2 regions of the Bacillus cereus group sp. Bce041 genome follow, and region 1 is predicted to be linked to the other one. Evidence: riboswitches for the same ligand, from Rfam matches in the RefSeq annotation. Region 1 holds a riboswitch; the other holds the start of a gene.

Region 1 (7,860 bases):
TGGAAATTTTATGAATGATTTATGAGAGTAAATATACTCCTCTATATTTCACTTGTAAAGGAGTAAATTACTGAAAATAATAATATTTACATTTATTTAAACGCTTACATTGAAGATTATTACTATTATTTCATCTATTTTCTTTATTTCTCTTCTCTTTTCTTAAAAATGACCTTTTAAATATGAAATAAAAGAGCGAATGACATGAAGTGCATAGCTTGTTGCACTCAGCATTCGCTCTTTTTTATTCAACCTTTATTCTCCTCGTAAAAATGCACGTAAATTTCTCCCGCGAATATAAACTTGTGTCAATTCTGCATGTAGCTGCTCATACTCGGTAATATCTACCTCTAAATACAAAGCATCTTTTGATGGTAATATAATATACGGCCCTGGAAAAAGGGGATCGATCTGAACCAATTCTTGAACTCGCTCTACCGATACTGCCCAACGATTTGCTATATCTCCAAGTAATAGTACCTTCATCATTTCTTCCCCCGCCCTATTCAAAAAATAAAAAAGAAATATTATCACAATTTGTAAACACGACAAACTTAGCTCCAATTGTTTCATAGAGCCTCGCTGGATATCGTTTATTCCTTGTAACAACAGTAATAGGTGCTTGAAAAGAAAAGCGAATGTGTTCTGTGAAAAAACTAACGATTGGAAGCTCATCCCCTAGTAAAATCACCTTCTTAATACACTCACAAATACTAGTAAAGTCCTGCTCCTTACTGCAGCTATAAGTCCAATCAAACCCACAATTCCTAACTTCAGCCGCTATCTCTTCATTTGCTGTAAAAATAATTAACTCATGTTGAAATGATACTAAATCTCTTAAACTATTTACCTTACTTTCTTCTCCAACACAAATAAGTGTTAGTTCCATGTACCTCATCCTCCTTAGTATAAAAGAAATCAAACATAGATTGATATTCCCCTATACTAATCAGATCGATGAAGTGATGTATCCATCATGGCACCGTCCTCTCTCAAGACGCTTACGAAGTTAGCTGTCGGATTCGGACTTTGAGAGTAGCCCTACTTTCAAACTTGAAAGATTCACCCCTAGTGACACTGCACAAATTGGTTCCTCCGCTCCATATAATTGGACTCAGCGTTTACAAAAAAATGTATTCTGGCTGATATATTACTCCTGTATTTTGAAAAAGTAAACAGAAAAAAAGCCAGTTATAAAACTGGCTTTTCACTTATCTATACACGCGTTCTATTCACTTTATACGCAAAATGATTCGTCGGTCCATGACCACTACCAATATTCAATGGCTCTTCAATTGCTATACTAATAAATCGTTTTGCTTCTTGAACAGCATCTTCAATTGAGTATCCTTTCGCAAGTCCTGCTGTAACCGCTGAAGCAAATGTACACCCACTTCCATGCGTTTGCTTTGAAGGAATTCGCTCGCTTCTAAACTCAATAAATTTTTCTCCATCAAAGAGGAAATCAATTACTTCATTCCCTTGATATTCTGCATGTCCGCCCTTCATAAGCACATATTTAGCACCTAATTCATGCAATACTTTTGCAGCTTCCTTACTATCTTCAACATTATGAATCTCCATCCCAGTTAACACTTCTGCTTCTGGGACATTCGGTGTTATAACAGTTGCTACTGGTAATAAATATTCTTTTAATGCTTGAACTGCTTCTTGCTGTAATAATGATGCACCGCCTTTTGCAATCATAACGGGATCTAGCACAATATTATTCCAGCCAAACTTTTTAATTTGTTCTGCAACAATTTGAATTATTTCACTACTAAATAACATTCCTAGTTTCACTGCATCTGGTGTTACATCCGTACCAATTGAATTCAGCTGTTCTGTAATACCTTCTAATGGAACAGGGTATACCCCTTGAACGCCAAGCGTGTTTTGAGCAGTAATTGCCGTAATAGCCGTCATTCCGTATACACCAAGCTCTTGGAATGTTTTTAAATCTGCCTGAATTCCAGCACCGCCGCCGCTATCAGACCCTGCAATTGTTAAAGCTTTATTCACTTTCATCCCACTCATCCTTTTCTATCCAAAATAGCGATGATAAATCGTTTTTGCTTCGCTTATATCTTTCGTTCCATGTACGAGCACACGGCCATCTTTAAAGGCTACTAACCTCTTGTCTTCAACAGAAAATGATAGTAAATATGGATTTATATTTAAATCATTTACACGACCTTCCAACAACTCTTTATATTGTTCAAAATTCATTTCATCTTTATGAGGTGGTCTAATTTGAACTGTATTTCGCCCGCATAAAACTGCTGTTTTTGATGTGTTTTCTTTATTTAAATACGGATATAATGCATTCTCTCCGCATGAAGGACAATTATGCTGGCGAAGTTTTTGTACATTCATACATGAATACTCATTCTTCCACATATCAAACGATACAAGCCTATCTCGAAGTGATTCGTAATCTTCTACTAACAGTTTAAGAGCTTCTGTTACTTGATGAGAAACGACAAGAGATACAGCAGGTGATATAATACCCGCTGTATCACATGTTGCCCCGCCAAGCGGAATCGACTGTAATAAACATGATAAACATGGTGTTTTACTAGGAAGGATTGTGTAAGAAAGACCGTAACTACCTACACATGCACCGTAAATCCATGGAATAGAATATTTTTGTGATATATCATTTACAATAAAACGCGTTTCGAAATTATCAGTCGCATCAATAATTACATCAACATTTATAACAAGTTCTTCTAGCTCTTCAGCTGTTACATCTTGAACGAGAGCTTCTATTGTTACATCACTATTAATCTCTTCTAAACGTTTTTTAGCCGCTATAGCTTTTGGAAGATTATTCTTTACGTCGCTCTCTGCATACAATTGTTGTCTTTGTAAATTACTCCAATCTACATAATCACGGTCAACAATTGTTATCTTGCCAACACCTGCTCTTACAAACATCTCTGCATTTGCACTACCTAATGCACCTGCACCGATAATAAGCACATGCTTTTCTCTTATCTTTTGCTGTCCTTCTTCTCCAATTGGAAAAAATAGTTCTTGGCGAGAATATCGATTATTCAACTACGCTCATTCCTTCTAAAGGACTACTTGCAGTTGCACAACGCTTACGTGCAATGCGACCTGCTTCAAATCCTAAACGGCCTGCTTCAATACTTAATTTCATTGCTTGTGCCATTTTAATAGGATCTTTTGCTCCTGATACAGCTGTATTTAATAACACGCCATCTGCTCCTAATTCCATTGCAAATGCCGCATCAGCTGGGCTACCAATACCGGCATCAACGATAACTGGTACTGTCGCTTGTTCAATAATGAAGCTCAAATTTAATGGATTTACAATACCAAGTCCTGATCCGATTGGAGATGCTCCTGGCATAATCGCATGCACGCCAAGCTCTTGTAATTTACGTGCTAATACAACATCATCAGATGTATACGGAAGTACGATAAATCCTTCTTCCAGTAACATTTCAGATGCCTTTAATGTTTCTACCGGATCAGGTAATAACGTTCTATCATCACCAATAACTTCTACCTTTATCATGTCACAAAGCCCAGAAGCTTTTGCTAATTTTGCAATACGAACAGCCTCTTCAGCGTTTTTTGCTCCTGCTGTATTTGGTAATAACGTATATTTTTTCACATCAAGTTTCTCTAATAAATTAGGTTGCTTTGCATCAAAGATATCCATACGACGTACTGCAAACGTTAAAATTTCAGCTTCAGAAACGTCAATTGCCTTTTGCTGTACGTCAAAATCAGGGAATTTACCTGTTCCTAATAAAAGTCTAGAATGAAATGAAAATGGTCCAATGTTTAACATAATCAACCGCCTCCTACGAAAGTTACAATCTCAATTTGGTCTCCATCAAAAACAGATGTATCTGTATGATCATCTTTTTGTAAAATATCTTTATTACGCTCTACTACAACAATTCTGTTATCTAGCTCTAAATGTGTAAGTAGCTCAGCTACTGTTTTTACACTCGCTGGCACTTCAATTTGGTTACCATTAATTTTTAAATTCAAACTTCCATCCCCTTTCTAAACTCTTCTAGAAAGCAATGAATCTAGCAAATGATTCTCTTGCTTTCCTTCTATTAAATCAGCCATATATTGGCCAGAAATAGGACTTAATAAAATACCGTTTCGATAATGGCCCGTGCAAGCATATAAACCTTTTATTTCTTCATGCTCTCCCATATAAGGAGCTTCATGATTCGATTGTGGTCTTAATCCTGCCCACGTGCTTTCCCATTCTGCTTCTTTTAAAGCTGGCAATATTGTATAAGCACGCTCTAATATAGAAGTTATACTTTCTGGCTGCACAGTTTTATTGAACGTATGTGGCTTCATTGTTGCCCCAATTACGTAACGTCCACCGCGCTTTGGAGTAATGTAAAATCTTTCTTGAAAAATAGGTGCTTTTAAAAGTTGTTTTCTACTTCTTACCGCAACCACTTCTCCTTTAACTGGATATGTACCCCAATCGCGGTGAAAATAACTGAGTAACTTCGTGCTCCATGAACCTCCTGCAATAACGACTTTCTCACATGTGACAATACCTTCACTTGTAATAACTCCAGTCACTTTATTATTTTCAATACGGATATCAAATACTTCTGTCTGTTCATATATATCAGCACCGGAAATCGCTGCAGAATGTGCGAATGCTTTCGTAAGCTCTGGTGCAATAACATGACCGTCTTTCGGATAATATACTGCTCCTATAATAGATTCGGATAGATATGGCTCTTTTTCCCGCACATGGTCTCCCGTTAGAAAATAAGAATCTTCACCTGTTTTCTGCTGCCAATCCATAATGTGAAGAATTCTTTCCTTCTCATCTTCATTTTGAGCAATACGATAAATTCCTTTTTCTTCATATCCAATATCAACACCCGTCTTTTCACGTAAAACTGCTGCAAGTTGTGGAAATATAGCTCGGCTTTCTCTAGCAAGTTCAAATAGCGGATCATACGCATCCCATTCTGCCTGAACACCAAGTAAACCAGCAGCTGCTTTTGAAGCTTCCGATGCAATACTTTGCTTCTCCACAATCGCTACTTTATGTCCTCTTTCTGCTAGAAAATGTGCAACTGAACTACCAATTACACCACCACCAATAATCGCTACATCATACTTCTCACACATGTTTTTCCGCCCACTTTCTTATTGATTCCTTATAAGATTTCGCTTTGCTATACGGGTTACTACTACTTACAATTCCAGACATAACTGCTATACCGCTTACACCGTTAGTAAGAACATCCACTGTGTTTTCTGGGGTAATTCCTCCAATTGCTGTAATCGGTATAGATAAACACCTTGCAATGTCTGAAATTTCTTCAAGCCCTCTCGCTGGCACACCTTTTTTACAATCTGTCGGAAATACATGGCCATAAACGAGTGAATCCGCTCCATTTTTAAAAGCTACTATTGCTTCATCTAGCGAATGCACAGAATAACCGACATGCAAATACGAAAACTTTTCTTTCACTGACTTTACATCTGTACTTCGATATCCTAGTTGAACACGAGGAATATTTAATAAAATTGCAATATCAATTCGATCGTTTATGACAATTTTAGAAGCTGGAAAGCCCTCCATTAATAGACTTTCCACACCTTCATATAATTCCTTCGTACTCTTCTCACGCTCACGAATATGCAAATAATCAATCTCACTCTCAACTTGCATCGCTACATTCACTAACTCTTCGAATGGCATATGGCCATTTGAGATTACGTGGAGCTCATTTTTCATATTCATTCGCCTACTTTAAAATATTTTCGAATAATTCATCGGCTGGGACGGTTTCTTTCGTCATTCCTTTGTCCTTCAGCCACTTATTTTGTTTCTCCCAAGATTCTTTTGAATCTGATAAGAATGGCTCATCTTTCGTTTCCATCTTCTCTAATAAAATGTTCATACTTTCCTTTTCAACTTCTGGCACAAGTGGGAAGTTTTCTTTTTCTTGATGATTTAATAAAATATTCAATGCTTCATCTGGGTTTTTCTTCATGAAATCATAGCCTTTTTTCGTACCACGTAAGAAAGCTTGCAACGCCTCTTTATCTTTTTTCAACGTTTTATCACCTGTTACAAACACAAGCTCATGATAGTTTGGTACTCCGTAATCAGCTGGATTAAAGTACGCTGGTTCATGGCCTTCATGACGCATAACAGGTACTTCATGGTTAATGTATGCCCCTGTTACCGCATCTACTTTCTTCGTAATTAATGCTGGTACTAAATCAAAGCCAACATCTACTACTTTCACTGTATCAGGATTACCACCAGCTTCTTTTACCATCGTTTTTAAATACATCTCACTTAATGGTGTTCCAGAGTATCCTACTGTTTTTCCTTCTAAATCTTTCGGTGATTGAATGCCCGCTGATTTCAGTGATACAACATGATTTAATGGTGAACGTACGACAGCCCCAATTGATTTCACTGGAATTTGCTCATTCGCTTTCGCCATAACAACATCTGGCTGATAATACAAGCCAACTGTCACCTTCCCTGCTGCTGCCAGCGTTAATGGATCAGTCGGATTAGAAGGGAATTTAATATTTACCTTTACACCTTCTTCTTTAAAGTATCCTTTTTCAATTGCTGCATAGATAAAGCTATGTACCGCATTTGGATACCAATCTAACATGACTGTTATTTCTTTCTCTTTTTTACTTTTGTCTGATGCTGAATTACTCGAACATCCTGCAATTATTGCAATTAATAATGTAAACACAAAGATGCGCTTTAAAAATTTCATGAATGCTTCCTCCAACTAATGAATTTCTTTTCTAATATGGAAATAATTACGACGAAGAAAATAGCTAATAATGATAACAATACAATAGGTGCAAATACGCCAGCTCCATCTAACTGCGTCATCATTCTCTTACTGAAATATCCAAGCCCAGCTTGTGCACCGAGCCATTCTCCAATTGCTGCTCCGATAACACTAAGCGGAACTGCAATTTTTAAAGCTGAGAAAAAATAAGGAAGAGCAGACGGCAACTTTAATTTAAGAAAAATATCTCTTTTTGTTGCTCCATATGTAACTAAGAGCTCCTCCCATTCTTTTTTCGTACTACGCAGTCCATCATACGTATTGACCGCAATTGGGAAAAACGTAATTAAAACTGTGACAACAACCTTACTCCAAATTGTATATCCAAACCATAAAACAAATAGCGGAGCAAGCGCAGTAATCGGAATCGTTTGTGAAGCAACTAATAATGGATAAAATGCTCTCTCCATCCATGTACTCGCATTCATTAACATCGCTAGCCCTACACCTAATACGATAGAGATAACAACACCTATTAAAACGACGTATAACGTTGCAGGTAAATGAACTGTAAATAATATGTCTTTTAGTTTCCATATCTTCATTAAAATCGCAGAAGGTGACGGTAAAATGTACATCTCATCTACAATTCTTGCTCCTATTTCCCACACAGCTAGTAAAATACTAGAAAGTGTAATAGCAGGAACTAATTCTTTCAATCGGTTCATCACACAAGTACCTGCCTTTGTAACATACTAAGAAGCTCATCTTTCAGCGCTAATACTTCCGGTTTATATAAATCTTTTCGTGTTCTGTTATGATCAAGCGGTACAGTCCGTTCAGTCAAAGTCGTTATCGGCTGCTGTTCCACTACTAAAACTCGGTTTGAAAGAAATAACGCTTCTTCAACATCATGAGTAATGAATAAAATTGTTTTTTCCCACTCTTGCCATTGTTCAAACAACCATTCTTGCAAAGAGGTCTTCGTTAAAGCATCCAACGCACTAAATGGTTCATCTAACAGCAATATCTCCCCGCCTGTTAATAAAGTTCGAAT
Region 2 (17,272 bases), 960 kb from region 1:
ATAAAACTAATAACTGCACCAATTAAATTAACCGTTAATTTTAAAACCCATCCTTCAGGTTTTTCGCGAAGCCACTTTAATACCATCCCTGTTTGAGAAAGTGTAAATGGAATAAATACCCCTACTGCATATAACGGAATTAAATGTTCTGTTTGTCCTTGGAAAGCTACAATTAAAATAATCGAAGCAACTCCAAGTATTATAATACCGTTTGAGTAACCTAGACGGTCTCCTCTAATCGTAAACATTCTCGGTATGAATTTATCTTTTGCGAGGTTAACCGCTAATAAAGGAAATGCAGAATAGCCTGTATTAGCTGCGAGAATTAATATTAAAGCTGTTGTACCTTGTATGAAATAGTACATGAAATTACGTCCAAATGTTTGTTCAGCAATTTGAGAAACAACTGTTACTTCTTTACTCGGCGTCACTCCGTAATAATAAGCTAAAAATACAATTCCTGAAAATAACACAGCAAGTAATGCACCCATTGCAAGCAATGTTTTTGCAGCATTGTTTGGCGCAGGATCTTTAAAGTTCGGAATTGCGTTTGAAATTGCTTCAACACCTGTTAAAGCAGAACTACCTGATGCAAATGCTCTTAACAGTAAAAACAAACTAATACCCGCAACCGGCGTTCCGATCGGCGTGTGTAAAGTTGGTGAAACGTGACCAGTCAAAATATTATATATGCCTACACCAATTAATATAAATAGGGCTAAAACAAATAAATAAACAGGATATGCTAAAACAGAAGCTGATTCCGTTACTCCTCTTAAATTTAAGATCGTAATAAATATAACAAATATAATCGCAATGATTACATTATGTGCATGTAAACTAGGAAAAGCAGATGTTAGCGCATCTGTACCCGCAGATACACTTACCGCAACAGTTAAAATATAGTCGACTAATAAAGATCCTCCAGCAATTAAGCCTGGATTCATCCCTAAATTTTCTTTTGATACAACATACGCTCCCCCGCCATGCGGATAAGCAAAAATAATTTGACGATAAGATAAAATAAGGGCTGTCAATAATACTAATACCCCAACAGCGATCGGAATGGAATACCAATAAGCGATCGCTCCCACACCTGCTAAAGCAATTAAAATTTGTTCTGGACCGTAAGCAACTGATGACAATGCGTCAGAAGATAAAATAGCTAAAGCTTTCGTTTTATTAAGCTTTTGTTCTCCAAGCTCTGTTGATTTTAACGGTCTTCCAATTAAAAATCTTTTAATAGATGAAACCAATGCTGTCCACTCTCCAATAATTTTGTACGAACTTTTCTGCTTGTTACAGCCAGTAAACGATTTCTTCAGAAAACAAAAAATGTCTACAAGCCATAGCGAAATAGACTTGTAGACATTATTTTTTTTGTCGCACAAGCTCCACCTTCCTTCTCAATATAACGCTTACGAGGTTAGCTGTCGGATTCGGGCCTATGAGTAGCCCTACCTTTTTCAAGGATTCACCCCATCGGATTATGTACTAATCCGTAAAAACGGGTCCCCCGTACCATGCGGTTTCAGCGATTTAGAAAATTGAAACTGTGGATTATAATACTCCTTTATTTTCAAAAAGTAAACAAAAATTTTTAATAAGAAAAAAATTAAAATGATTGCGCATAATCCGCTGAGAAATATACATAATGAATATTAAAAATCCGCAAAGGAGACCCATATGTCTAAAGAAAAGAAGCCTATTTTTTCCGATTCATATTTAGATGCAGTAGCAAATGAAATTAATCAGTTATATGGTAAACGTGAACAGGAAATAAATTTGACAGATAGAACGAAAAGAAATAAATAATTTGTCATACAAAAAAATAAAAAAGATAGCAATACACTTATATATTGCTATCTTTTTTATTTTTTCATACATCTAATTCTATTACAGATTTGTTAAAGGTCATCTCTTCATACACCTTTAAATTTTGATATATAGATTCTAATAATGGTGCCGCTATAGAAAATTTCTCTGCTACATCCAGTAAATATCCTTGCAAGTGCTTCCCTTCAATAAACGAACCCTTTTCCATATCACGTTGCATTGATGACTTCATATCATACGAAATTTTATCAATCGTTTTCATATGTTCCTGGGCAATATTAGCCTTTACTGGAGCTCCTAATACTCTCATGATTTGTACAGATTCCTCAAACACATTACGGATAAAATCACGGCCGCCTTCACTTTCACGGATTGGTCCAATTGGTGCACGCATTAACGTTGTCACACCTGACATTACAGTAATAAATAAATATTTATGCCACATATCTTGCGTAATATTTTCACTTAAAACAAAACTAGATTTCGTACCTGAAAATGCTTTAGAAATATGCTTTACTCTCTCTGAATTTTGAGACTTAATTTCTCCAAACACAAGTCTGTTGGCAGCGCTGGTTTGTACAATTTCTCCTTGATCGTTTAACGTCGTCTCGATAAAGCATAAACCGCCAATTACTTTTTCTTCGCCGAATTCTTTTTGTAATAGCGATAAATGAGCGATACCATTTAACAATGGAATGATTACAGTATTTTCGCCAACAAACGGCTTCAAATCTTGAATTGCCTCGTTTAAGTGATACGCTTTTGTTGAAAATAAAATAACATCAAATGGAGAAGTTCGCTCTTCTTTCGTTATTAATTTCGGTCGGAAGGAAAAATCCCCGTTAACACTTCGGATTACAAGTCCTCTTTCCTCTAATTGTTTTTTCCGTTTACTACGAACAAGAAACGTGACATCTTCTCCCTTCTCGACTAATCTGCCACCAAAAAATCCTCCGACTCCACCAGCGCCTAATACTAAAATCCGCATACAGCATCCCCCTTTTCAAAATACAATTTTATAACTTTTAGTATACATAACATTATACATGTTCCCTGCTAAATAAGCTGAATTTTCACTCTCAATTGAGTATAAAAGAGTGGTTATTTTCAAATAAATTTGGGCATGTTGTTTCTATAGCATATATGGAAAGGACACAATGTAGATGGAGGCAATACAATCAATTGAGGAAAAAGGTGTAGCAACAGCTATATTTCAATTTATATTCCCGTTTTCGTTTAAAGCTGGATATGAACAAGAGATGTTCCCTTTCTTACAAAAAAACGATTTTCGTCCTTTTCGGCTCGATCATCTCGATGATGAAAATACATATTATGGGGAGTTTAAAGTTTCACATCAAAATATGGAAGCATACTATCTTTCATTTACAAATAAAATTCTCTTTCCTCACTCAGAGCATCAAAAGGGCTTGCAACGTTATTCAAAGGACCTTAACTTAACTGGACATTTAACAACAAACCTTATTTCAATTCCATTCAAGATACACTCTATTGATGTCACACTTTGTCCTTATGAACTTGGCTTCTTAACAATTCGAACAGAAGTAAACACTGCTCCAAACATGACTTTATCTGAAGCAATCGAATTCGCTGCTCGCTTCCGTGTACTTGAAACTAAAAATGATACAAATGAGACTATTTGTATTGAATGTAACGGAAAAAAGTATTCCCAAGTTGAAAAATTCATTTTTGGTTATTTATTTCATGGTGTAACTGATTTCTTTGAAAAGAAGAGATTAAGAAGTTCATACTTTCAAACCTTCCCTTTCTTCGAAGACCAAAGAATGTACGTCCAAACTTTATTGTCACTAAAAGAAGGTATGGAGCTTAATGAAGTGGATGTTTATCGTACTTCTAGTCTTTCCGGATTAACAAGTGATGGTAAGCCATATGTGAGCGCAAATAACCTTCCTTACATTCATGACTATTTAAAAAAACACGCTTACCAGAGATGGACTCCAAATCGTTATTTCATAATGGAAGAACATATTTTTACATGTGTAACAAATGAAGGAGAACGTAAAATCGCTAAACTTGCTAGTCAAATGTACGGAGAATTTTATTACGCTTTATTATTAAACCTATTCCATAAAATTGTTTTATTAAAAATGGCTAACGCCTATGCTGAGCTAAACATTGAACAAGATACTAATGAAATAGAGAAATTAATTTATTCGATCAATTCGTTCACTGCTAATTATTTTTCTTTAGAATTAGTATCCCAATCACAAAGTGAAGATATTTTCTTTCGTTTAAGAAAACTTTTTAATATTGAGGTTCTATACTCGAACGCGAAACAAAATCTTGATAGTTTGTTTAAATATCAAGAAAATGTCGCCTCTAAAAAAGATAGCCTCTTATTATTAATTTTAACGCTCTACTCTGTAGTGGGCCAAATGTTAGGGTTTACTATGATTGACCTTTTCAGAAACACCGATTCAAACAAAATATCGTCACCTCTTGAATTTTTCGCTCTATTAATTGCGATTAGCGGCATTGTCATTTCACTTATTTTAGGAGCCCAAAGTTTATACCAATGGGGTCTACAGCATAAACGAAGAAAAGCTTGGGTAAAACAAACTGTACTTTCTGCCGTTAAAGAGAAAGAAGATAAAAATTAAAAAAGGTTATTTTCAAATTCTTGGCGCGCTGCATTAAGTGAAATTTTTATGAGCGATTTTCCGATTATATCGGCGCAACTCGAAATATATCAGCGATTTTTTTAATATATCGACTTACCGACAAATGACAGGACCGGATAATAAAAAAAGGGTGCTCCAAAATAAAACTTGGAGTACCCCTTTTATTATACGAATTCAGTTTACTTCCCTGCTTCGATTTGCTCTAATGCAGCAGCTACTTGCTCTTCCGTTAATTCATGTTGTATTACGTAGCGGTTACGTGGACTTACACGACATTCATGAGAACATGCACGTAAATATTTCGCTTCGTTTTCTTCAGAACATAAAATTTTCTTATTACATTCTGGATTTGAACAGTTTACATAGCGCTCACAAGGTTCACCTGTAAAGTGGTCTTTACCAACGATAACATGTTCTTTTTGGTTTACTGGTACAGCAATACGCTCATCGAACACGTAACATTGTCCATCCCAAAGCTCACCTTGTACCTCTGGGTCTTTTCCGTACGTTACAATTCCGCCGTGAAGCTGACTTACATCTTCATAGCCTTCACGAACTAACCAACCAGAAAACTTCTCACAACGAATTCCGCCTGTACAATAAGTTAAAATCTTTTTACCTTCAAGTACTTCTTTATTTTCACGAATCCAATCTGGTAATTCACGGAATGATTCGATATCAGGTTTAATCGCACCTTTGAAGTGACCTAAATCAAACTCATAATCATTTCGTGCATCAATGATAACTGTATCTTCTTGTTTCATTGCTTCATAAAAATCTTTTGGCTCTAAATACTTCCCAGTTATTTCGTGTGGGTTAATGTCATCTTCTAGACGAAGTGTAACTAACTCTGGACGAGGACGCACGTGCATTTTCTTGAATGCATGACCATCAGCTTCATCTATTTTAAATACGATACCGTCAAAACGTGGATCATTGTTCATTGCTTCCATGTATTTCTCTGTTTGTTCTACAGTTCCAGAACAAGTTCCGTTAATACCTTCTTTCGCTACAAGAATTCTTCCTTTTAATTCAAGTGAATTACAAAATTCTAAATGCTCTGCCGCGAATTCTTCTGGGTTTTCAATTGTTGTGTACATGTAATATAGTAATACTCTGTATGGTTTTGTAGTTGCCAATGTATTTCTACCACCTATCTAATTTTTAAAATCATGTATAAGTTAACGTTCATATCAAAACATATATAATAAGAAAATGAATCCCATTTTCTTTTCTTTATACTATTTTCTATCAGTTAACAAAAATAAAAAACAAGATTACACATCAAAACACTATGGTTATGTTGTAATCCCAATATATTATATATCATACAAATGCAATTCCATCAATTAATATGCTGGATTATCGGCTTTATGTTCACATAAATTTCAAAATTGACCCTTTAATTTATTATGTTTCCCCACGTCATCACACCATAAACTCCCAATTTATTTTACGTTATCACACCATCCATTGCATAAAGGCATATAATTTGCATTAAGGAAACTTTCGTGTTCAAATGAAATTATCATATAACATATCTAAATGTATTGAAATAATGAGTAAGAATAAATACAATAATTTCATCAAGTTAACATTTTAAAGGGGAAAACTACTATGAATAAAGATATAACAAAAGATGAACATCTCCCTTCTGAAAGTACAACCGTACAATCAGCTCACTTAGCTTTAAGTGGAGAAACAAAAGGCTGGAAAAGACTGTTACCATTTTTAGGACCCGCTTTTATAGCGTCCGTTGCTTATATTGATCCTGGCAACTTTGCTACAAATATCGCAGCTGGTTCACAATATGGATATTTACTATTATGGGTTATACTCGCCTCTAACTTAATGGCTGTATTAATCCAAACTTTATCAGCTAAATTAGGAATTGCTACAGGAAACAATTTACCCGAAATAGCTCGTGAAAACTTTCCAAAGCCTGTGTCTATCGGTTTATGGATACAAGGTGAACTAGTTATTATGGCTACAGATTTAGCGGAATTTATTGGAGCTGCATTGGGGCTTTACTTACTATTTGGAATCCCGATGCTACCTGCCGCTTTAATTACAGCAGCCGGATCATTTATTATCCTTGAATTTCAACGTAGAGGATTTCGTCCACTAGAAGCTATTATTACAGGAATGATTTTCATTGTAGTAATTGCTTTTGGGATTCAAGTTTTTTATGCAAAACCAGAATTAAGTCCCCTTCTTTCAGGACTATTTATTCCAAAATTCCAAGGTGTAGACAGTATATTACTTGCAGCAGGGATTTTAGGTGCGACAGTTATGCCGCATGCAATATACTTGCATTCTGCATTAACACAACGCCGTGTGGTCGGAACAACTGACGAACAAAAGAAAAAGATTTTTCGTTTCGAATTTATCGATATTATTATTGCAATGGTTATTGCTGGAGCAATTAATGCAAGTATGTTAATTGTTGCTGCTGCACTATTCTTTAAAAACGGCTTGCACGTTGAAGATTTAGATGTTGCTTACACTCAATTTACCAACTTAGTAGGTCCTGTATCAGCTGCTTTGTTTGGAATTGGGCTCTTATCAGCAGGACTATCTAGCTCTTCTGTCGGTACAATGTCGGGTGATATTATTATGCAAGGTTTCATTCGCATGCATATTCCGTTATACTTACGCCGATTTATTACAATGATTCCACCATTAGTTATTATCGCTTTAGGTGTAAATCCAACTTACGCTCTAGTCATGAGCCAAGTCGTCTTATCATTCGGTATTGCATTTGCACTAGTGCCACTTATTATGTTTACAAGTAACAAAAAGATTATGGGTGCACTCGTTAACCACCGTATAACAACATTTATCGCTTGGATAATTGCAGCACTCGTTATCGTTTTAAATATCTTCTTACTGTATCAAACATTTGTAGGGTAATGAAAAAAGGGTATTCCAATTTTAATTTGGAGTACCCTTTTTGGATGAAATGATTTTCTTCTAGTTACCACTTGTGTATGTCCCTCTTTCCGGCATCATGACACCATTTTCAGTTCGAAAGTAAAGTGGCAATCCTTCCGCAAAAAACATACTTACCTTGGACGGATCTTGCCTTTGATGATGAATATGTAAATGCGGCTCACTTGAACTTCCTGAGTTACCGACTTGAGCAAGAAATTCTCCTTCATTTACATGTTGTCCTTCTCTCACATTAATTGATCCTTTCTTTAAATGGGCAAGAATTAAAAATGTGCCCGTTTCATCTAGTCGTAAATAAATATGATTCCCAGCCATTGACTGAAAATTATCCGATCCCGGAACTAAATCTTGTTCATTATTATTAATTGATACAACCGTCCCAGAAGCTGGTGCCATTACTTTCGCTCCATATATTCCGTAATCCTCTAACTTACTACTTTTCACTTCAGCAGGTGGAATGAGAATATCATATGCCCACCTTTCATTTGGTTTTATAACGTGATAGTTCATTTCTAACCGATCACCACCCCAACCTATTAATGCTCGCTCATTCAAAGGAAAACGAACTACTGCTTTAGGACTCATAGATTGTATATCTGCTGGATAAGCAATTCTACCTATATTAGCAAACCAACCGACAGGCCAAGCTCCAATGATAGAAAACAGAATGATTAAAAATAGCGTTCTATCTATCCGCTTTCTAAAAATGCCTTTCCAAAAAAATATTATTACTGATCCTACCAAGAGGAAAACTGAAATAAAACTAAAAGCCTGTATACTCCACCAAACAAAAACTGATGTAACACCATTAGCTACATAAACTAAGATCCAACTTATAATTAAAAAAGAAACTATAATTACTAATAAAAATGCCTTCCACATGTCGCGTCCCTACTCTCATATCCTTTTTCTCAATGATACAAAGTAAAAATTACGACATATAAAAGAAATACTTACGACTTTCTTACTTTTTTATACTGCGGTAATTTCACAGTAAAAACTGTTTCTTTATCGTTACTACGTACAGTGATATCCCCTTGATGGAGATCGGCTATACTTTTTGAAATTGCAAGTCCTATTCCTTTCCCGCCCGTATGAGAACTACGTGATTTTTCACTACGATAAAATTTCTCAAAAACGTAAGGAAGGTCCTCTTTCGGAATGCATTGTCCAAAATTTTTAATTTCTACTTCAACATTCATTGTTTTATTGGAAATTTCAATTGCAATTTCCTTTCCATCTTTTCCATACATAATACTATTACCTATTACATTTTCAAATAGTCTCACTATAAGTGCTACATCAACTTCTACATGCAGCACTTCATCACTTTTAATATAAAAGCTCATATTAGCATCATCTAATTGTGGTACAAAGTCAATCATGATTTGTTCAATTAATGCTTTCATATCTACTTCATCTTTATGTAATTCAATCTCTCTATAATTTATTTGACAGTATTCTAATAAATCATCTATTTGATGTTTTAATTCATAACTTTTTCGCTTTAATATACTTACATACTGTTCACATTCCTCTCCATTCGAATGAAGTTTATTTCCTAACAGGTCCGCATAACCGATTAAAGATGTTACTGGCGTTCGTAAATCATGAGAAATATTACTAATCATTTCATTTTTCATTTCCTGTGATTTTTTTTCATTCTCGATAGACTCTTTTAAGCTTTTCGCCATTCTATTAACATTTGCCGCTAGTTCACCAATCTCGTCATTTTTCAAAATAGGTATATGTATTTCAAAATTACCGTCACTTATTTCCTTCAGGTTCTTGTTAATTTGAGACAACCTTTTCATCAGTGTTTTTGTCATACATGCAAAGTATGTTGTAGTAAAAATCAAAAAAACTATAAAATATAAAAATGAATATTTTTCCTCTAAAACATTAACCTGACTATATATATTTCCAACTAAAATTTGAAACACTATTATACTTACAGTCGCTAACAAGATGCTACATATGAATGCGATAAAAAACTTAGCTCTAATGCCTTGTAATGATTTAATCTTCAATTTTATATCCGACTCCCCAAACATTTTGAATAAACTTCGGTTCTTTTGGATTCTCTTCAATTTTATTTCTCAATCTTGCAATATGAACCATTACTGTATTATTACTTTCATAGGCTCTTTCGTTCCAAACGCTCTCATATATTTCTTCAATTGTGAACACACGATTCCTTGCAGCTGCCATTAAGTGTAAAATATCATATTCAGTTTTCGTAAGATTGATTCTTTCTCCATATAACATTACTGTTCTCGACACTTCATCTATTTCTAAACCTCTAATATTTATTTTCTTTTCCATTACTTGGGGAGCATTTTGATTGAAATATGTATACCTTCTTAATTGAGCTTTCACTCTTGCGATAAATTCAATTGTACTGAACGGCTTCACAATATAATCATCTGCCCCAGTACTAAATCCAATTACCTTATCTACATCCGATGATTTCGCGCTTAAAAACATAATTGGTAAACTATGTTTCTCTCTAATCCTTCTACAAAGTTCTATACCATCCATTTGAGGCATCATAATATCCAAAATAGCAAGTTGAATACTGTTATTATTTATTATTTCTAAAGCCTCTTCTCCGTTATGAGCACTAAAAACTTTAAAACCTTCTTGTTTTAAATTCACATTAATAAATTGAATAATATCTTTATCGTCATCTACAATTAATATCGAATTTTTTTCCATTTCCAAACCTCTTTTTTGAAATATATTCCACATCTAAGTTTATCATAAATCAAATCTACCCTTACACCTTGAATAATCTTTATTTTCAGATTAAATTATATAATAACAAATACATTCTATTTTCATGTGAAAAGGAGCGAAAATATGTTTCCTTTATTAAAAACTGAAAGACTTATTTTAAGAGAACTTACCGAAGAAGATGCACCGCGTATACTACAATGCTTTTCTAATACTAATGTACTGCGCTATTATGGCCAAAAACCGTTACAAGATGTTGATCAAGTGAAACAAATCATTCATAACTTTAAGTTGAGTTACAATGCAAGAAACGGTATAAAATGGGGAATCGAATTAAAAGACAAGAAAGAACTCATCGGTACCATTGGTTTTCACGATTGGTCTTCTGAGCATAAACGAGCCAATATAAGTTATGCCTTTTTGCCTGAACACTGGGGAAAAGGATATGCGACTGAAGCTGTTTCTGAGGTTATATCATACGGTTTCCATACGATTCATTTAAAGCGGATTGGGGCAATTGTATTTCTTGAAAATGAAGCTTCCAATAAAGTGCTATTAAAACTAGGTTTTGAAAAAGAAGGAGTTCTAAAAAATTATATGTATCAAGATGATATCCCATATGATACGAATTTTTACGCTTTATTAAAATCGGTTTAATAGAATTCATGTGTAAAAAACCTTACTTTTAAAAAGTAAGGTTTTTTGTATTTATTCATTAGCAATATAAGCATTCTTATAAGTATAAATACCACCAAATTGATGCTTTTCAATTCCTTTTACATAATCCTTTTGTACATATGCTGAGCCAATATGATAAAGCGGCGCCACCGCAGCATCTTCTAATAATACCTGCTCGGCTTCTCGCAACGCTTTCCATCGATTTTCCGTATCTAGTACAAAATCCGTTTTCGCTTTCTTTATTAATTCATCGTAACGAACATTAGAATAATTCATTTTATTATTCGGATTCCCTGTCGTAAATAACTCTAAATAACTAATTGGGTCTTTATAGTCAGGTCCCCAATTTGCCATAGTTATATCGTAATCACCTATTTGTTCTAACTGTAATTTTTGCTTAAATGGCTGTTGTTTAATTTGTATCGTTAACCCTTGCAAATTCTTCTCTAAATCACCTTTTATATATTCTGCCATACGTATTGCATTATCTTGTTCGAACGTTAAGAACTCTAGGTTTACTTGTTCTACCCCAAGCTCTTTTTTCGCTTCTTCCCAAAGTTTTTTTGCATTTTGCAAATCATATGAGGAAATATCTCCATTTTCTTTTCTAAAATCTTTACCAGTCACTTCATTTACATGACCAACTGGTACAAGTCCACTTGCAGGTTTTGCTCCGTTATTAATAAAGTGAGCAACGAAATCATCTTTATTTAACGCTAATGAAATAGATTGACGCACCTTTTTATTTGCTAACGCGGTATTTTTTTCATTAAAACGAAGCATAGCAATTCCAGGATCACTCGACATATGTAATTCCTTATTCCCTTTATACTTGTCTACAACTTGCGAATTAATAGGTACTCGATCTAAATCTCCAGCTTCATATAAATTTACAGCTGTCATTGTATCCTTTACGATATGAAAGTTTATTTCGTCTAATTTCACTTTCTTTCGATCCCAATATGTAGCATTCTTCTTTAATTGAAACTCTTGTTCATGCTTCCATTTTTCTAATACAAATGGACCGTTATATATGAGATTACTAGGTTCCAATGCATAATTGTTTCCTTGTTCTTTCAAAAATGATTCATGCTGTGGTAAGTATATAGGTAGTGCTAACAACTGTAAAAAATACGGAATTGACTGTTCGAGTTCAACTTCTAACGTATAATTATTTATCGCTTTAACCCCAAGTGCATCAAGAGGCATTGTTCCCTTATTGATCTCTTTCGCATTTTTTACATAAAAGAGCATGGACGCATATTGAGAGGCTGTTTCAGGGTTAATTGCACGTTTCCAAGCAAATGTAAAATCATTTGCTGTTACATTATCCCCATTTGACCATTTTGCATCTTTACGCAAGTCAAATGTATATTTCTTACCATCTTCACTTCTTTTAAACGATTTTGCTATGGCTGGAGTAGGCTGATCTTGATCGTTTAATACATATAACCCTTCAAATATATTCTGCATAATGTGGGCTGATGTACCATCTGTTGTTTTCACAGTGTCCAGAGAAGGAATTTCTTCTGATACTGTTACATTTAACACTTGTTTTTTAACCTCTGTATCACTTTTATTCGCTTTATTATTACAAGCTGTTAATAATAAAGATGTAACAAGTGCCATTACCATTAAATGGCTCTTTTTTCGCTTCATGAGTTGTTCTCCTTAAATATAAAATATTATAAAGCGTAATATATTATAGCAGAAATACTAACAGAAAGATGCGACATTCTTTTGAATATTTATTCGTTCAAGAAAAAAGCTATCCTTTTAAAAGGATAGCTTTTTCAACTGCCACATAATTATCTATCTTTGCAGACCTCGTTTATAACGACGTGCTTCAAATATAATACGCTCTTCATCTAACGTTTTACATTCACCATTCCAAACGACACGTTTTCCGTTAATAATTACATCGCTTATATCTTTACCACTCGCAGCATATACAAGGTGTGATAACACTTCATCTGCTGGTTGTAGATGCGGCTTGTTAGACGGGTCAATCGTAATAAAATCAGCACACTTACCAGCTTCTAGTGACCCGGTTTGTTTCATGCCGATTACTTCAGCAGCTCCTTTTGTCGCAAGTGTAAGAGCTGTTTCAACTGGTAAAGCTGTTGCATCTTGGTGAATACCTTTTTGTAGTAAAGTCGCTATGCGCATTTCTTCAAACATGTCTAAATTATTGTTAGATGCAACACTATCTGTTGCAATTCCTACTTTTATTCCTGCTTCTAGCATCGCTTTTACATTCGCTATACCAGAACCTAGTTTTAAATTACTATTTGGGTTATGTGCTACTCGAACATCATGTTCTGCTAAAAATGCACGCTCATCGTCATTTAATACTACACCGTGTGCAATAACTGTTGGGCGTTTAAACAATCCGCAGCTCGCTGCATATTCTACTGGACGTTTTCCATACTGTGCTTCAATATCACGTACTTCACGCTCTGTTTCAGAAAGATGGATATGAACCATCGTTTGATTCTCTACTGCAATCCGTGCGCACTCTTCTAACAATTCTGTACTACATGTATATGGACTATGTGGTGCAACCATCGTAGTTAACATGCCACTTTCGTTATAGTAACGCTTCACATATTTCTCAGCTTCTTCAATCGCTTTCTTTTCATCGTCTTTCGTTCCGAAGCTAAATAAAGTCCTTGAAACAGCAGCTCGCATCCCGCTCCTTGATACCGTTTCCATAATTGCGTCTTGATCTACTCCAATTGGATTAAACATGTCAGAGAATGATGTTGTACCACTTTTCACCATCTCAAGTAATCCTAATTCCGTACTAGCGACCGCAATTTGGGGAGTAAATTGACTTTCCAGTGGCCAAATTCTCGTCTCAAGCCATGGCTGTAATAACATATCATCTCCAATACCTCTTAGGAGACTCATTACAACGTGTGTATGTGTATTTACAAGCCCTGGTAAAACCCACTTTCCTTTCATGTCAATTACTTCATCTACTTCAAATTCATTAGCGAATTCTCCGCTCTTTACATCTATAATTTGATCATTCTCTACAATGATATATCCATTTTCTATCACTTCGTTTTGTTCATTCATCGTTACAATTGTAGCGTTTACATAAGTTGTTTTCAAAAGTATTTCCCCTTTCAACTCTATGAAGTTCCCTTTAATAAGTTACCACCATTATAGTAACTTATTAAAGATTAAGAGTCAAAAGATAATTTTAATTCTTTCGTTATTTTTCCCTTCAAAATGTTATATTGCTTTTCATTTGTATCTGCAAATGCTTCTTCCCGATTTGACTTTTCATCCATATAATTCAATTTCCCATTGAATTGAGTCTCTGTAAAATCAAATCTCTGCCCATCTATAAAGTTATAAAAGTGCCATACCTCTCTTACTTTTGTCTTTTTAATTTCTCCTCCGTATATGTCTTGAACGACAAGAGCTGTAACACCACATTGTCCCTTTGCTGGGTTTTCAATTGTCCACTTTGAACTCGTTTCAATCGACCACGATTTTATTAGTGCTTCATATATTCTTTTTTCCTTTACATCATCCATTCTAATCTTCCCCTACTATTAATAGTTTTACACATCATATTTCAAAAGAGGCAGTACACGACCCTTAAAGACAGTTGATGGTGTCTCTCCTATTAACTGTGCTCCCATTTTCAAGTAATATCCTTTTGCATTCGGATCACTATCAATTGTAAAACTTTTTAATCCTAGTTCATTGGCTTTTTCTATTACATACTCCCAAAGTATTTTCCCGTAACCTTTTCCTTTGTAATGAGGATGAATGTACAAGAAATCGAGAGCTTTATCATTACGTAAAAATGAGAAAAAACCAATCTTCGCATTATCGTTTACTAAAACATATACAAAATTATTTTTTATGTACTCTTCCGTAATTGTTAAATCTTCCTTACAAGCAAGTATGAATTCTTCACTATAATTCCACGTTGCTTTTGAATGTAGTGCGAGTTCACTTAATTCATTTGCTTCACTTAATTCATTTGCTTCACTTAATAATGCTTCTCTTATCTTCATGATTCTTTTTCCTCACTTTCAATATGTACACTACTAAATTGATTCGGAAAGCACTTCAAAAAAACCTTTAATTTCCATAAAATAGAAATTAATTTTATGAATCTTTATTATAATCAGTACGACTTTCAACAATTTTTTTAAAGAAAAAGAACGCCATCCCTAAAAGTTGGCGTTCTCTTTTTCTAAAATTTAATCTTCAAGCTCACTCATTCGTTTTACTATTTCGTACGATACAAACCTATACAGTTTCTACTACCGCTTCAAGCATTGTTCCATTTTTAGCATAGTTCGTATGCCAAGAAAAAGCTTTTTCTAAAATATGAGGAGTTTGTCCACCTCTTATTTTTGCTTCTTCGTAATAAGCTCGTAGCTGTTCACGATACATTGGATGTGCGCAATTCTCAATAATAAGTTCCACTCTTTCTCTTGGCGCAAGTCCCCTTAAGTCGGCATATCCCTGTTCAGTGACGATAACATCTACATCATGTTCAGTATGGTCTACATGAGAAACGAAAGGAACGATACTTGAAATGTTACCACCTTTCGCAATCGATTTAGTAACAAAGATAGCTAGGCGAGCATTTCTTGCAAAATCGCCAGACCCACCAATACCATTCATCATTTTTGTACCTAAAACGTGAGTAGAGTTAACATTTCCGTATATATCTAATTCTAATGCAGTATTAATTGAGATTAATCCAAGGCGACGAATAATTTCAGGATGATTGGAAATCTCTTGTGGACGCATCATTAATTTGTCACGATATTTTTCAAAGTTAGAAAATACTTGTTGCATTTTCTCTTCAGAAAGCGTGATAGAACAACAAGAAGCAAAATTGACTTTTCCAGCATCCATAAGATCAAAAACTGCATCTTGTAAAACCTCGGAATATACTTCTAAATCTTCAAATTCTGAATCTAACATTCCATGCAATACGGCGTTAGCCACTGAACCAATTCCTGATTGTAACGGCGCTAAACGATTTGTTAATCGGCCTACTTTGACTTCTTCTCGAAGGAATTCTATTAAATGCTGTGCCATAATAACAGTTTCTTCATCCGGAGGAACAATTGTCGATGGCGAATCCAATTGATTCGTAAACACAATTCCCTTTACTTTTTCAGGATCAATTGGAATACCGATTGTTCCAATTCGGTCATCTGTTTTCACAAGCGGAATTGGAAGCCTCTCCCCTTGTTTACCTGGTTCATATAGATCATGTAGCCCCTCTAATTGCGCGGATTGAGCCATATTCATTTCAATAATAATAGACTTAGCATTTAAGGAAAACGCTAAGGAATTTCCAATTGAAGTGGTTGGAATAATCATTCCGTCCTCTGTAATCGCAACCGCTTCCAAAATAGCGAAATCTATATCCAGAACGTCAGCACGGAGTAACTCTGCTGTATGAGACAAGTGTTGATCCACAAATAAAAAGTCTCCGTTATTAATTCCTTTTCGCATAGTCGCGTCAGCTTGGAAAGGTAATCTTTTCCCTAAAATTCCTGCCTCAGCAAATAATTTGTCTACATCCGATCCTAAAGAAGCCCCAGTATAAACATTTACTTTAAAAGATTCATCATTCTTAACTCGGTTTACAAGCGCAAATGGGACTGCTTTTACATCACCTGCACGTGTAAACCCACTTAAGCCTAAAGTCATTCCACTTTGAATCCAGGAAGCTGCTTCTTCAGGTGTAACTACCCGATTTTTTAGACGTTGATCTCTGATTCTATCTAAATTGTTCTCCATATGTAATCCCTCTCTCATTGAATATTCATAATTATTTTACACATTAACACTATCAAAATAGGGATTTTAGTATACAATGCCGAAAATTCAGACAGAACAGCAAATCTAGGTTCTAAAGCAGAAAAATTTAGAATCCTAGAAGTTTACGGAAATAACTAGCGTATGATTGACTAACTGGTACTCTCTCACCATTATCCATTGAAAGTAAAAAAGTAGAATGGGTATCAGGATAAATTGCTTTAATATGATTAACATTTACAATAAACGAACGGTGACATCTAATAAATGAATCTTTCGGAAGCAAGTATTCGAATTCTTGTAGAGAGTATTTATGTGTTCCTGATAACTCTTCTGAATTCACGTACGTCTTTTTATCTTTAGCCTCTAAATACATAACCTTTGAAAAAGGAACCGGAATCCAGCCGTCTGTTGTTTTTAAAGTAACGACTGACTTTCCATCCGTTAAAGCTGGATAAATTGCCGTTACGCACCCTTCAAGCTTTCCATTGTTTGAAAATGGTACAGCCATTCCATGATAAGGAATACCAAAAACATCCCGATTCATAAACTCAGATGTTTTTTGATTCATCACCATCGCTTTATGAGCAATCGTTCCT

What was found. A riboswitch is a leader RNA that binds a small molecule or an ion and turns the genes downstream of it on or off. The one in region 1 is predicted to bind cyclic di-AMP.
Positions count from the first base shown of each region.
Region 2: linked by a shared signal. The riboswitch ahead of ACUN13_RS06415 (APC family permease) and the one ahead of ACUN13_RS11505 (hypothetical protein) in region 1 are both predicted to bind cyclic di-AMP.

Region 1 is NZ_JBQXON010000002.1:1,061,680-1,069,539, forward strand. It holds gene ACUN13_RS11500 (hypothetical protein) at 256-489, opposite strand; gene ACUN13_RS11505 (hypothetical protein) at 503-889, opposite strand; cyclic di-AMP (ydaO/yuaA leader) riboswitch at 983-1,130, opposite strand; gene thiD (bifunctional hydroxymethylpyrimidine kinase/phosphomethylpyrimidine kinase) at 1,216-2,028, opposite strand; gene ACUN13_RS11515 (thiazole biosynthesis adenylyltransferase ThiF) at 2,044-3,063, opposite strand; gene thiG (thiazole synthase) at 3,056-3,826, opposite strand; gene thiS (sulfur carrier protein ThiS) at 3,829-4,032, opposite strand; gene thiO (glycine oxidase ThiO) at 4,048-5,157, opposite strand; gene tenI (thiazole tautomerase TenI) at 5,150-5,770, opposite strand; gene ACUN13_RS11540 (ABC transporter substrate-binding protein) at 5,781-6,782, opposite strand; gene ACUN13_RS11545 (ABC transporter permease) at 6,779-7,531, opposite strand; gene ACUN13_RS11550 (ABC transporter ATP-binding protein) at 7,531-7,860, opposite strand, start outside.
Region 2 is NZ_JBQXON010000002.1:93,653-110,924, forward strand. It holds gene ACUN13_RS06415 (APC family permease) at 1-1,256, opposite strand, end outside; cyclic di-AMP (ydaO/yuaA leader) riboswitch at 1,401-1,547, opposite strand; gene ACUN13_RS06420 (hypothetical protein) at 1,687-1,815, shown strand; gene panE (2-dehydropantoate 2-reductase) at 1,880-2,824, opposite strand; gene ACUN13_RS06430 (hypothetical protein) at 3,000-4,475, shown strand; gene trhO (oxygen-dependent tRNA uridine(34) hydroxylase TrhO) at 4,676-5,635, opposite strand; gene ACUN13_RS06440 (Nramp family divalent metal transporter) at 6,114-7,409, shown strand; gene ACUN13_RS06445 (M23 family metallopeptidase) at 7,470-8,330, opposite strand; gene ACUN13_RS06450 (HAMP domain-containing sensor histidine kinase) at 8,402-9,502, opposite strand; gene ACUN13_RS06455 (response regulator transcription factor) at 9,468-10,166, opposite strand; gene ACUN13_RS06460 (GNAT family N-acetyltransferase) at 10,311-10,841, shown strand; gene ACUN13_RS06465 (peptide ABC transporter substrate-binding protein) at 10,893-12,521, opposite strand; gene ACUN13_RS06470 (bifunctional S-methyl-5'-thioadenosine deaminase/S-adenosylhomocysteine deaminase) at 12,675-14,000, opposite strand; gene ACUN13_RS06475 (YunG family protein) at 14,054-14,413, opposite strand; gene ACUN13_RS06480 (GNAT family N-acetyltransferase) at 14,441-14,902, opposite strand; gene ACUN13_RS06485 (acetyl-CoA hydrolase/transferase family protein) at 15,141-16,655, opposite strand; gene ACUN13_RS06490 (LytTR family DNA-binding domain-containing protein) at 16,783-17,272, opposite strand, start outside.